3 regions of the Acidovorax sp. GW823-FHT05D11 genome follow, and region 1 is predicted to be linked to each of the others. Evidence: predicted binding sites of a transcription regulator. Region 1 holds the regulator's gene; each other region holds the start of a gene.
The links. Region 1 encodes sigma-54, which starts transcription at its own class of promoters, with help from an activator protein. Its sites were predicted from a motif close to TGGCANGNAANCTGCTTT; they were not measured.
Positions count from the first base shown of each region.

Region 2: the regulator sigma-54 is predicted to act here: its motif matches at 1,588-1,605, upstream of AC3RCE_RS07895 (ANTAR domain-containing response regulator).
Region 3: the regulator sigma-54 is predicted to act here: its motif matches at 2,281-2,298, upstream of glnA (type I glutamate--ammonia ligase).

Region 1 covers NZ_CM179502.1:5,152,270-5,156,545, reverse strand. The annotation lists gene lptB (LPS export ABC transporter ATP-binding protein) at 1-762, shown strand, start outside; gene AC3RCE_RS23770 (RNA polymerase factor sigma-54) at 935-2,524, shown strand; gene AC3RCE_RS23765 (acyl-CoA thioesterase) at 2,616-3,098, shown strand; gene AC3RCE_RS23760 (THUMP domain-containing class I SAM-dependent RNA methyltransferase) at 3,095-4,276, shown strand, end outside.
Region 2 covers NZ_CM179502.1:1,739,097-1,743,372, forward strand. The annotation lists gene AC3RCE_RS07890 (CmpA/NrtA family ABC transporter substrate-binding protein) at 1-358, opposite strand, end outside; gene AC3RCE_RS07895 (ANTAR domain-containing response regulator) at 950-1,576, opposite strand; gene AC3RCE_RS07900 (branched-chain amino acid ABC transporter substrate-binding protein) at 1,784-2,950, shown strand; gene tsaD (tRNA (adenosine(37)-N6)-threonylcarbamoyltransferase complex transferase subunit TsaD) at 3,051-4,097, shown strand; gene AC3RCE_RS07910 (IPTL-CTERM sorting domain-containing protein) at 4,131-4,276, opposite strand, start outside.
Region 3 covers NZ_CM179502.1:3,639,589-3,643,864, reverse strand. The annotation lists gene AC3RCE_RS16875 (sterol desaturase family protein) at 1-361, shown strand, start outside; gene AC3RCE_RS16870 (EI24 domain-containing protein) at 400-1,356, shown strand; gene AC3RCE_RS16865 (competence/damage-inducible protein A) at 1,353-2,174, shown strand; gene glnA (type I glutamate--ammonia ligase) at 2,348-3,763, shown strand; gene AC3RCE_RS16855 (hypothetical protein) at 3,966-4,276, shown strand, end outside.

The sequences.
Region 1 (4,276 bases):
GGTCCTGACGCCCAGGCGGGCAGCCGCCTGGAGGTGCAGCACCTGGCCAAGTCGTATGGCAGCCGCAAGGTCGTCAAGGATGTGTCGCTGGTCGTGCAAAAGGGCGAGGTCGTGGGCCTGCTGGGGCCCAACGGCGCGGGCAAGACCACCTCGTTCTACATGATCGTGGGCCTGGTGCGCAGCGACGCGGGCGACATCCGCATCGACGGCCATTCGGTGGCCCACATGCCCATCCACCGCCGCTCGCGGCTGGGGCTGTCCTACCTGCCGCAGGAAGCCTCCATCTTCCGCAAGCTCACGGTCGAAGAGAACGTGCGCGCGGTGCTGGAGCTGCAGCGCGCGGACGACGACGGCAAGCCGCTGTCGCGCGAGGCCATCGAAGAGCGTCTCACGGCCTTGCTCCAGGAGCTGCGCGTGGACCACCTGCGGGCCTCGCCCGCCATGGCCCTGTCGGGCGGCGAGCGCCGCCGCGTCGAGATCGCCCGCGCGCTGGCCACGCAGCCGCGCTTCATCCTGCTGGACGAGCCCTTTGCGGGCATCGACCCCATCGCCGTGATCGAGATCCAGCGCATCATCGGTTTTCTCAAGGCGCGCGGCATCGGCGTGCTCATCACCGACCACAACGTGCGCGAGACGCTGGGCATCTGCGACCACGCCTTCATCATCAGCGATGGCCAGGTGCTGGCCCAGGGCACGCCGTCCGAGATCGTGGACAACGCCGAAGTGCGCCGGGTGTACCTGGGCGAACATTTCCGCATGTAGACATGGCCTCCACGCTTGTCACTTCGTGTACTGCGCTGCCCCCCGAGGGGGCCTTCGCGCCTTGGGGCGGCCCGGCGGCGCGGTACGGTGTCCCCACGCTCCCCGCTGCGCGTGGTTCGCTGCCCCCCGAGGGGGCCTTCGCGCCTTGGGGCGGCCCGGCGGCGCTCAATCAATGAAACCTGGACTCTCGCTGCGCGTCTCGCAGCATCTTGCATTGACCCCCCAGCTTCAGCAGTCCATCCGGCTGCTGCAGTTGTCCACGCTGGAACTCTCGCAGGAAGTCGAGCAGATGCTCGACGAAAACCCGTTCCTCGAACGCAACGTCGACGAGGCGCCGCGCGAGGAGTTTGGCCTGGAAGCCGCCGATACGCCGGCCCAGGCCGACGACTACAGCGCGGATGATGCTATTTTTTCAGGAGCTACCAGCGCAAGCAGTACCAGCGCTGAGGCTCAAAATGATGCTGAAACACCGAGCGCGGGCGCCGACGAGCCCGACTGGAGCGGCGACGGCACGGTGGAGATGGCGCCCAACGACGCCGAGTGGGGCGGCGACGCCCCCGCCCGCAACCGCAACGACGCCGAAGGCGACGAGGCCGACGCCACCGAGCTGGCCCGCACGCACGAATCGCTGACCGCCTTTTTGCACCGACAGGCGCTGGCGCTGCGCCTGTCCGAGATCGACCGCGCCGCGCTGCGCTTCCTGATCGAATCGCTCAACGACGACGGCTACCTGGAGGATCCGCTCGAAGAGCTGGCCATCAGCCTGGCCGGGCCCGACGACCTGGAGCAGATCGAGGAACTGGTGCACCGCTTCACCGTGGCACAGCGGCTGCTGCAGAGCCTGGAGCCCGTGGGCGTGGGCGCGCGCGGCCTGGCCGAGTGCCTGACGCTGCAGCTCAAGGCGCTGGCCGCCGACGAGGACATCGACATCGACCCCGACACCGTGCAGACCGCGCTGCGCGTGTGCCAGCAGCCGCTGGAGATGCTGGCGCGGCGCGACGTGCGCCGCCTCACGCAGGCCTGCGGCGACAGCGAGGAGCGCACCCGCGCCGCCATGGCGCTGATCGCCCGGCTGGAGCCGCGCCCGGGGCGCCGCTTCGCCGACGTGGAGCGCAACATCATCATCCCCGACGTGATCGTGCGCAAGGCCGGGCGCGCCAATGGCCGCGACGGGCAGCACAACTTCATCGTGCAGCTCAACCCCGACGTGATGCCGCGCCTGCGCGTGCACGACATCTATGCCGGCGCCCTGCGCGGCCACAAGGGCGGCGAGGGCCACCAGGGCATGCAGCAGCGCCTGCAGGAGGCGCGCTGGTTCATCAAGAACATCCAGCAGCGCTTCGACACCATCCTGCGCGTCTCGCGCGCCATCGTGGAGCGGCAGAAGAACTTCTTCACCCACGGCGAACTCGCCATGCGCCCGCTGGTGCTGCGCGACATCGCCGACGAGCTGGGCCTGCACGAGTCCACCATCAGCCGCGTGACCACGGCCAAGTACATGGCCACGCCCATCGGCACCTACGAGCTCAAGTACTTCTTCGGCTCGGGCCTGGGCACCGAGACCGGCGGCAATGCGTCGAGCACCGCCGTGCGCGCCCTCATCAAGCAGTTCGTGGCCGCCGAGAGTCCGACCAAGCCGCTGTCCGACAGCCAGATCGCCGAGATGCTCAAGGAGCAGGGCATCGAGTGCGCGCGCCGCACCGTCGCCAAGTACCGCGAGGCGCTCAAGATCGCGCCGGCGAATCTGCGCAAGGCCCTGTAGGCGCCGTGCGAGCGTGTGCACGGCGCATGCGCCTGGTGGCCCGTTTTTCCGCTCCGTTGCCGTCTTTCCCTCTCACTTCGCCACCCCGTCCATGGCCCGCATCGTCTTCGACCTTCCCGCGCACTTCGGCTTCGCCACCGAAATGCAGATCTACATCAGCCATGTCAACCAGGGCGGGCACCTGGACAACGCGCAGCTGCTGAGCCTCGTGTCCGAGGCCCGGGTGCGGTTTTTCCAGTCACTCGGCTACCCCGAGGCCGACGTGGGCGGGCTGTCCATCGTGGTCGGAGACATCGTGGCGCAGTACAAGTCCGAGGGCTTCCACGGCGAGACCATGCGCGTGGAGATGGCGCCTGCGGACTTCAACCGCTATGGGTTCGACCTGGTCTTTTGCATGACCGAGAAGACCTCGGGCCGCGAGGTGGCGCGCGGCAAGATCGGCATCGTTTTCATCGGCAAGGCCGGCCGCAAGGTGGCGCCGATCCCGGACTCCATCCGCCAGTTGCTGCTGGCCCGTGCCGGCACGCCGGATTCACACGCACTTTCCGAGCGCGTATCCTCACCATCGTCATGAACCAACTCCAACTTTTTCTCCCCTGCGCCGCCGGTGTGGAGGGCTTCCTGGCCGACGAAGTGCACGGCATCACCGGCCTCACGGGGCAGGACCTGCTGGTGGGCCGGGGCGGCGTGCTGCTGCGCGCCTCGTGGCGCGACGCGCTGCTGCTGAACCTGCACAGCCGCCTGGCCCAGCGCGTGCTGGTGCAGCTGGCGCACCGCCCGTACCGCTCCGAGAACGACCTCTACGCCGCCGCCAGCGACGTGGCCTGGGAAATCTGGTTCACCACGCGCCAGACCTTCAAGGTCGAGGTGACCGCCCAGCACAGCCCGCTGCAGAGCCTCAATTTCGCGGGGCTCAAGGTCAAGGACGCGGTGGCCGACCGCTTTCGCGCCAAGAGCGGCGTGCGCCCCGACGTGAACACGCAGTGGCCCGACGTGCGCATCCACCTGCACCTGACCACCGACGAAGCCACCATCTACATCGACACCTCGGGCGAGCCGCTGTTCAAACGCGGCTGGCGCGAGGACAAGGGCGACGCCCCGCTCAAGGAAACCCTGGCCGCCGCCATGATCGCCGCCAGTGGCTGGGACCCCCACGGCGACAACCCCCAGCCGCTGTACGACCCCTGCTGCGGCAGCGGCACCATCGCCATCGAGGCCGCGCAGATCGCCTGCCGCATCCCGGCGGGCATGCTGCGCCGCTTTGCGTTCGAGAAACTGCTGCCCTACCAGGCCCATGTCTGGTCTGCTATTAAAAATGAAGCTGAAGGTGCAATACAGACAGGCGCTGTGCCTATTTTCGGCAGTGACGTCGCCTTCCGGATGGTGGATTTCGCCGAGCGCAATGCCGAGCGCGCCGGCGTGGCGGGCGCCGTGCAGCTGCGCGGAGGCGATGCGCTGCAGCGCATGCCGCCGTGCGAGCAGCCCGGCGTGATGCTCCTGAACCCCCCGTACGGCGAACGCATCGCCGCGGCCGGTGCCGCGGGCCGCAATGCCAGCGAGCGCGCGGCCGACCGTGCCCAGGGCCTGGCCGTGGGCCGTGAAGAAGCCCATACCGACGATGGCGGCGAGTTCTTCAGCCAGCTGGCCGCGCACTGGAAGAAGAACTACAGCGGCTGGACGGCCTGGATGCTCACGCCCGACCTCAAGCTGCCCGGCAAGATGCGCCTGAAGGAGTCGCGCCGCGTGCCGATG
Region 2 (4,276 bases), 2.2 Mb from region 1:
CCATGTCCTTCTTGGGCCCGGCCAGGCCCAGGTGCACGCCGTAGACCAGGCCGTACAGCACGTGGGCGAAGTCGAGTTCGCCGTTGACCAGCTTGTCGCGCACACCGGCCCAGGAGGCTTCCTTGGTGGGGATGATGGTCACGCCGTACTTCTTGTCGATGCCGAGCACCGAGGCCATCACCACGCTGGCGCAGTCGGTCAGCGGGATGAAGCCGATCTTGACTTCCTTCTTCTCCGGCGCGTCCGAGCCCTGGGCGTGCACCAGCGCACGCAGCGCGGGGCTGACGCCGACGGCGCCCACGGTGGCGGCCTGCAGCACGGTGCGGCGGTTGAGGCTGGTTTTGAGCAGATCGGTCATGGGGCACTTCCTCATAGCGTTGAAAACAAAAAAGGCGTCCTCCCGAGCAGCCTGCATACATGCAGCACCGGTCGGTGAGGGACGCCTCTGTCCATGGCGATACCCGATGAAGGGTTCGCCCAGCACCGGCCCGCCTTTGGGCCCGTGCTGTGTGGGGGTGAGACCGCCATTGGTCTCGCAGGGGTTAATGCAAGTGGCGTGCCAGGCCTTGCCGCACGGGCTCCGCATCAGTTCGGCGCATGGTTTGCTATTGAATTAATAGCTGCTTGCGCAAATGGATCAAGCGCTGGGGGGCTTTTTGACCTGCAAACGCGCGGAGGTGGTGCGCGCGGTGAATGCCGCACTGCCTTTGTGCGGCGCACCATCCGGGAGAAGCCGGTGGACCTGGGCGTAGCCCAGGCCGGGGATGCCGGGCAAGGACCGCTGCGCAGCGAGGGGATCGTCCCCTTTCCCGAGCCGGGCAGCGATTCGAGAGGAGGGGCCAAGGGCCGCGGCTCCAAGACTGCCTGCGCAGTCTGGACGGTCCCCGAGAGCGGGCGGCCTCTGGCGGCTGCACCGATGCGCGCAGCGCCTCAGGAGGATGTCACCTGCTTACCCGAGCAGGTCCATCACGTCGAGCATGCGCTGGGCCACATCCACGAGCTTGAGGCCCTTGTCCATGGCGGTCTTGCGCAGTTTCTCGTACGCGGCCTGCTCGGTCAGGCCCTGGCGCTGCATGAGCAGGCCCTTGGCGCGGTCGATGGTCTTGCGGTCCTTGAGCTCGGTCTTGGCATCGGCGAGCTCGGCGCGCAGCGCCTGCTCGTGCTGGAAGCGCGCCATCGCCACGTCCAGGATGGGGCGGATGCGCTGGGGCGCGAGGCCGGCCACGATGTAGGCCGACACGCCCGCGGCCACCGCGTCCTTGACGTGCGAGGTGTCCTCGTCGTTGGTGAACATCACGATGGGGCGGCGTTCGTCGCGCGTGGCCACCACCACGTGTTCCAGCGCGTCGCGGGCCTCGCTCTCGGCGTCCACGATGATCAGGTCGGGCTGCAGCTGGGCGATCCGCTCGCTCAGGAATACATCCGCGGGCAGCGTGGCGATCAGGTTGAAATTGTTCTCCAGCAGCCCGATGCGCAGCGCCCGCGAACGCTCCGCCTGCAGCACGGCGTGTTCGTCGTCGGGGTCGGCAATGGCCAGGTCCGGGGCCACCACCACGATGCGCAGAGACTCGTTCATACCCCGGAGCATAAGCAATTTTTACGCCACAAATTGGTGCGCCGAAGCGGTGCGCCCCGGGCAGGTGCCGGGTTCCGGCAAGGGCCTTGCCTTGCAGGGTCTGAAACTTGCTAATAGTTTGCCGATTGGCAGGGCATACCCGATAGCGCCTTTCCTCCGTCGTCGCATATACATCTGGTCACATTGACATATTGATGAGGATTCCGCATGAACAAGCATATTGACCGGCGCCGTTTCGCCGCCGGGCTGGCCTTGACCACCGCCGCGTCCATGGCGCTGCTGCTCCTGTCCGGGTGCGGCAAGGTGCCCGACACCATCAAGATCGGCGTGGCGCAGCCCTTGAGCGGCCCCCTGGGCGCCCTCGGGCAGGACTTGCTCAATGGCGTGAACCTGGCCGTGGCCGAACTGAACAAGGGCGGCTACACCGTGGACGGCAAGCGGGTGACGCTGGAGGTGGTGGCGGTGGACGACAAGGCCGACGCGGCCACCGGCAAGACGGTGGCCCAGCAGCTGGTGGATGCCGGCGTGGTGGCCGTCATCGGGCACCTGAATTCGGGCGTGAGCATCGAGACCGCGCCCATCTACGCGGCCAAGGACATCGCGCAGATCGCCATCTCCACCAACCCCAAGTTCACGCAGCTGGGTTTTTCCACCACCTTCCGCATGGTGGGCAACGACACGCTGCAGGCGCGCGCCATCGGCTCGTTTGCCGCCACCCAGCTGGGTGCCGCGCGCTATGCCGCGCTGGACGATGGCACGCCCTACGGCAAGGGCCTGGCCGACGGGGCCGCCGCGCAGCTCAAGGCCGAGAAGAAAGAGGTGGTGGTGCGCAAGTCGTTCGACGACAAGACCACGGCATTCGACGAACTGGCCGGCGAACTCAAGGCCGCGAAGGTGGAGGTGATCGTCTCCACCCTCAATGACTTCCAGGCGCTGGCGTTGCTGGAAGCCCTGCGCAAGGTGGGGCACACCAAGGTGAGCCTGCTGGGCGGCGACACCATCAAGACCACCGACATGACCAAGGGGGCCGGCATCGTCGAGGGCGTCTATGCCACCTCGCCCGTGCTGGAAGCCAAGGAGTTTTCCACGGGCAAGCCCTTCCTGGAAAAGTACATCGATGCCTACAAGAAGCCGCCCGCGTACGGCGGGCACTACAGCTACGACAGCATGTACGTGCTCTCGGCGGCCATCCAGAAGGCCAAGTCCGCGGACCCCAAGGACATCACCAAGGCCATGCACGGCATCAACGGCTACGCGCCCGTGATCGGCACGATGACCTGGGATGACAAGGGCGAGCAGCGCTACGGCGCGGTGGGCGTGTACGAACTGCGCAGCGGCAGCTGGGAGCTGCGCATGCGCTCGGACCGCTGGTAGGCGCGGCCTGCGACCCTGGGGATGCACGACCCCTGCCGGCCACCGCCGGCAGGGGTTTTTGCATCAGGCCCCCCGCGAGCCCGGGTTTTACACTCGGGGCATGAGTCTGTTGATCCTCGGAATTGAATCCTCGTGCGACGAGACCGGCGTGGCGCTGGTGCGCTCCACGGGCGATGCCGTTCCCACCCTGCTGTCCCACGCCCTGCACAGCCAGATCGAGATGCACCAGGCCTATGGTGGCGTGGTGCCCGAGCTGGCCAGCCGCGACCACATCCGCCGCGTGCTGCCGCTGGCCACACAAGTGTTGACCGAGTCCGGCCAGACGCTGGCGGACGTGGACGTGGTTGCTTACACGCGCGGCCCGGGCCTGGCGGGTGCCCTGCTGGTGGGGGCCGGCGTGGCCTGCGCGCTGGGCGCGGCGCTGGACAAGCCGGTGCTGGGCGTGCACCACCTGGAGGGGCACCTGCTCTCGCCCTTCCTGAGCGCGGACCCGCCCGAGTTCCCCTTCGTGGCCCTGCTGGTCTCCGGCGGCCACACCCAGCTCATGCGGGTGGACGGCGTGGGCCGCTACGAGATCCTGGGCGAGACCATCGACGACGCGGCGGGCGAGGCCTTCGACAAGTCGGCCAAGCTCATGGGCCTGGGCTACCCGGGAGGGCCGGCGCTGTCACGCCTGGCCGAGCAGGGCGATCCGGCGGCCTTCAAGCTGCCGCGCCCGCTGCTGCACAGCGGCAATCTCGACTTCTCCTTTGCCGGGCTCAAGACCGCCGTGCTGACCCAGGCCAAGAAACTGGGCGACGGGCTCGAAGCGCGCAAGGCCGACCTGGCGGCCAGCACCGAGGCCGCCATCGTCGAGGTGCTGGTGAAAAAGACGCTGGCGGCGCTCAAGCAGACCGGCCTCAAGCGCGTGGTGGTGGCCGGTGGTGTGGGCGCCAACCGGCATCTGCGGGCGCAGCTCAATGCCGCCTGCGCGGCGGCCAGGGTGCGGGTGCACTACCCCGAATTGCACCTGTGCACCGACAACGGGGCCATGATCGCCATGGCGGCGGCAATGCGGCTGCAGGCGGGGCAGCAGGAGGCGAACACCGACTATGCGTTTGATGTGAAGCCGCGGTGGCCGCTGGATTCCATCGTGCCAGTCGGCTGAAATGGGCTGGTCATTCCAGCCCCGTCGACAAAACTATCCTGGAGAACCGCGCTGTTGCCTGCGCAGTCCCATCCAACCCAGGATGGCAGCCAGTGCAGCCAGTGCCCACGGGTTGTTGACCGGGATGCTGGTGGGGTCAGAGCCCAGTGCCGGAGCCAGCGGATCGCGGATACGCCCTG
Region 3 (4,276 bases), 1.5 Mb from region 1:
TCAGCATGCCAACGTGCGTCTGTGGTTTGGCCGCTGGGGTGAGCGGCTGTGGGTGAGCCCGCGCTTTCACCGCCTGCACCACAGCATTGGGATCGGCCACGAAACCATCAAGCCGCTGCCGGGTGAGGGGGCGAGCGCGGGGCGCGCAAGGTATCGCACCGTCCTGGGCGGCCACAACTTCGGAGTGCTGCTGCCCTGGTGGGACATTCTGATGCGCACCGCCAATTTCGAGCTGCGCTTCGATCCGACGGGCGTGCGCGACCAGGTGGAAGCGGGGCCGACCGGGCAGGTACGGGACTACGGCAAGGGTTTCTGGTCGCAGCAATGGCGTGGCTTGCTGCGGCTGCTCGGCAAGGCTTGAAAGCCCCTGCGGACGGCCAAGACGGTATGCTTGCCGGCATGGGACTTCTGTTTGATTCTTTCTGGCGCGCCGCTGCCTACTGCCTGCGCCCGCGTGTGATGGCCCTGTCCGTGCTGCCGCTCGTGCTGATGGTGGCGCTGGCGCTGGGCTTGGGGTACTTCTACTGGGATGGCGCCGTGCGGGGAATGCGCGCACTGCTGGACGCCTCCGCCCTCCTGGCCAGCTTCTGGAGCTGGCTACAGGGCTGGGGGTTGGGAGATGTCACTTCGGTGGTGGCGCCACTGATGGTGATCCTGGCGGTGGCACCCGCGCTGGTGGTGGTTTCCCTGCTGGTGGTGGCGGTGCTCATGACGCCTGCACTGGTGGCGCTGGTGGCCGACCGGCGCTTTCCGGCCCTGGAGCGCAAGAAGGGCGGCTCCTTCATCGCCAGCGTGGTGTGGTCGGTCAGTTCCACGTTGCTGGCATTGATCGCCCTGGTGGTGTCTGTGCCCCTGTGGCTGGTGCCGCCGCTGGTGCTCATCCTGCCGCCCTTGATCTGGGGGTGGCTTACTTACCGGGTGATGGCTTTCGATGCCTTGGCCGACCATGCCAGCAAGGAGGAGCGGCAGGCTATTTTTCGCCGCCACCGCAGCAGCCTGCTGGGCATTGGCATCCTGACGGGCTACCTCGGCGCTGCGCCGAGCATCGTATGGGCCTCGGGGGTGGTGTTTGCAGCGGCCTTTTTCATCCTGGTGCCGTTGGCGATCTGGATCTACACCCTCGTTTTCGCATTTTCATCGCTGTGGTTCGCGCACTACTGCCTGGCCGCGTTGGCACGCCTGCGGCAAGAGGCTGCGGGGCCGGTGGCCGCTGAGGCGCCCCCGATCCTTGCGCCGGCGAAGGAGCTGGTGCGCGGACCGGACGCCAGTGCCGAGCCGCCTCCTGCTGCTGCAGCCCCGGCGGCACTCGCAGCGCCTCCGACGCCATCTCCCACCCACGGAACCCCTTCCCCATGACTCCCTCTTTCGGCCTGATCATCGTGGGCGATGAAATCCTGTCGGGCAAGCGCGCGGACAAGCACATGCCCAAAGTCATCGAACTGCTCTCGGCTCGCGGCCTGTCGCTGTCGTATGCGGACTACGTCGGGGACAGCCCGGACCGCATCACCGCGACACTGCGGCGGGCCTTTGCCTCGGGCGATGTGGTCTTCTCCTGCGGAGGCATCGGTGCGACGCCCGATGACCACACCCGCCAATGCGCGGCAAGCGCCCTGGGCCGTGAGCTGGCTCTGCATGCCGAGGCCGAGGCGTTGATCCGCGAACGCATGCAGGACGTTGCGCGGGAGCAAGGTGTGCCATACGAAGCCGAGCGGCCGGACAATGTGCACCGGCTCAACATGGGCGTCTTTCCCGCAGGCGCCCGCATCATCCCCAATCCCTACAACAAGATTCCCGGCTTCAGCTGCGAGGGCGTTGGCGGCGGTGCCGTCCATTTCGTGCCCGGATTCCCGGTCATGGCCTGGCCCATGATCGAATGGGTGCTCGACCACCACTATGCAGACCTGTTCAACCGTGCTCCCCAGGTCGAGCAGTCGGTGGTGGTCTATGGCGCCATGGAGGCAGCATTGACACCTCTCATGGAGCGCATAGAAAAATCGCACCCCGAGGTTCGGGTGTTCAGCTTACCCAGCGTGGATCATCCACAATACGGGCGGCACATCGAACTGGGCGTCAAAGGTCCTGCTCCCTTGGTCCCGGCCGCCTGGCAGGATCTCAAAACGGGATTGCACAGTTTTGGTGCGGATTGTGGCCCTGAATTGGTGCGCAATTTGTGATGCTTGGTGTTGATCGTTGTTGCGCACCTTGTTGGTGCAATCTCGCAAATGTCCTATCGGCCTGCAGTCCGTAGTGCTCCTTCATAGTGCGGCGGCTGCACCCAGCTGGCACGCAAACTGCTTTTATTTCCACAAATTCTTTTTTCAACAAGCGCTTTACCCAGGAGAACCTGATGGCCAAGACCGTTGCAGACGTGATGAAGATGGTGAAGGAGAACGAAGTCAAGTTCGTTGACTTCCGTTTTACCGATACCCGGGGCAAGGAACAGCACGTGACCGTGCCGGTGTCCCACTTCGATGAAGACAAGTTCACGTCCGGCCACGCATTCGACGGTTCGTCCGTGGCTGGCTGGAAGGGCATTGAAGCCTCGGACATGCAGCTCATGCCCGACCCCAGCACCGCCAACATCGACCCCTTCTTCGAAGAAACCACGCTGTTCCTGCAGTGCGACGTGATCGAACCCGGTGACGGCAAGGCCTACGACCGCGACCCACGCTCCATCGCCAAGCGCGCTGAAGCCTACCTGAAGGCCTCCGGCCTGGGCGACACGGCCTTCTTCGGCCCCGAGCCAGAATTCTTCATCTTCGACGGTGTGCGCTGGTCCAACGAACCCGGCAAGGTCATGTTCGAGATCGAAGAGTACGAAGCCCCCTGGAACTCGGGCGCCAAGCTCGAAGGCGGCAACCGCGGCCACCGTCCCACCGTCAAGGGCGGCTACTTCCCCGTGCCTCCTGTCGACAGCACGCAGGACATGCGCGCCGAAATGTCCTTGATCCTCGAATCCCTGGGCATCCCGGTCGAAGTGTTCCACCACGAAGTGGCGGGCGCTGGCCAGAACGAAATTGGCACGCGCTTCAGCACGCTGGTCGAGCGCGCTGACTGGACCCAGGTCCTGAAGTACGTGGTCTGGAACGTGGCCAACGCCTACGGCAAGACCGCCACCTTCATGCCCAAGCCCTACGCTGGCGACAACGGCTCCGGCATGCATGTGCACCAGTCCATCTGGAAGGACGGCAAAAACCTGTTCGCAGGCGACGGCTACGCCGGCCTGTCAGACTTCGCGCTGTACTACATCGGCGGCATCATCAAGCACGCCCGTGCCCTGAACGCCATCACCAACCCCGGCACCAACTCGTACAAGCGCCTGGTGCCTGGCTTCGAAGCCCCCGTGAAGCTGGCCTACTCGGCCCGCAACCGTTCGGCCTCGATCCGCATTCCTTACGTCGCCAACCCCAAGGGCCGCCGCATCGAAGCGCGCTTCCCCGATCCATCGGCCAACCCTTACCTGGCCTTCTCGGCCCTGATGATGGCCGGCCTGGACGGCGTGGAAAACAAGATCCATCCGGGCGAAGCCGCCACGAAGGACCTGTACCATCTGCCACCTGAAGAAGACAAGCTGGTGCCCACCGTCTGCCACAGCCTGGACCAGGCCCTGGAGTATCTCGACAAGGACCGTGGTTTCCTTACCAAGGGCGGCGTCTTTACCGACTCCATGCTCGACGCGTACATCGAGCTCAAGATGGGCGAAGTCACGCGTTTCCGCATGGCGCCTCACCCTGTCGAGTACGACATGTACTACTCGCTGTAATCGCCTCCCTGCAGGCTGTTGCTCACCAAAAAGGCGGCCTTGGCCGCCTTTTTTCATGGGGCCGGAGAGGCTGGTGAAACCAATCCCGGGGCCGTTGCATCCATGTACAAAGCCCTGCGAGGGCCTGCTGGTGTTGGATTGGCGATGCATGGTGATTGGTGGATACTCCCCTGACCCCTGCATGGCAGTGCGAGGAAACCGAATGAAGAAAACGCTCATCACCCTGTTACTCATCGCCGCGACGGCACCGGCCGCGTGGGCGCAAGACCGCATCTACCGCTGTGGCAACGAATACACCAACAACGCCGCCCAGGCCAAGGAGCGGGGATGCAAGCTGGTGGAAGGCGGCAATGTCACCGTCGTGCAGGGCACCCGGCCGGCGTCGGCGGCCCCGGCGCCCTCGGGCGGCGGCACGCCTGCGGCAACGGCGGCACCTTCGAATGCACCCCGGGCCAACAGCAACGACCAGAAAGCGCGCGATGCCGATGCGCGGGCCATTCTCGAATCCGAACT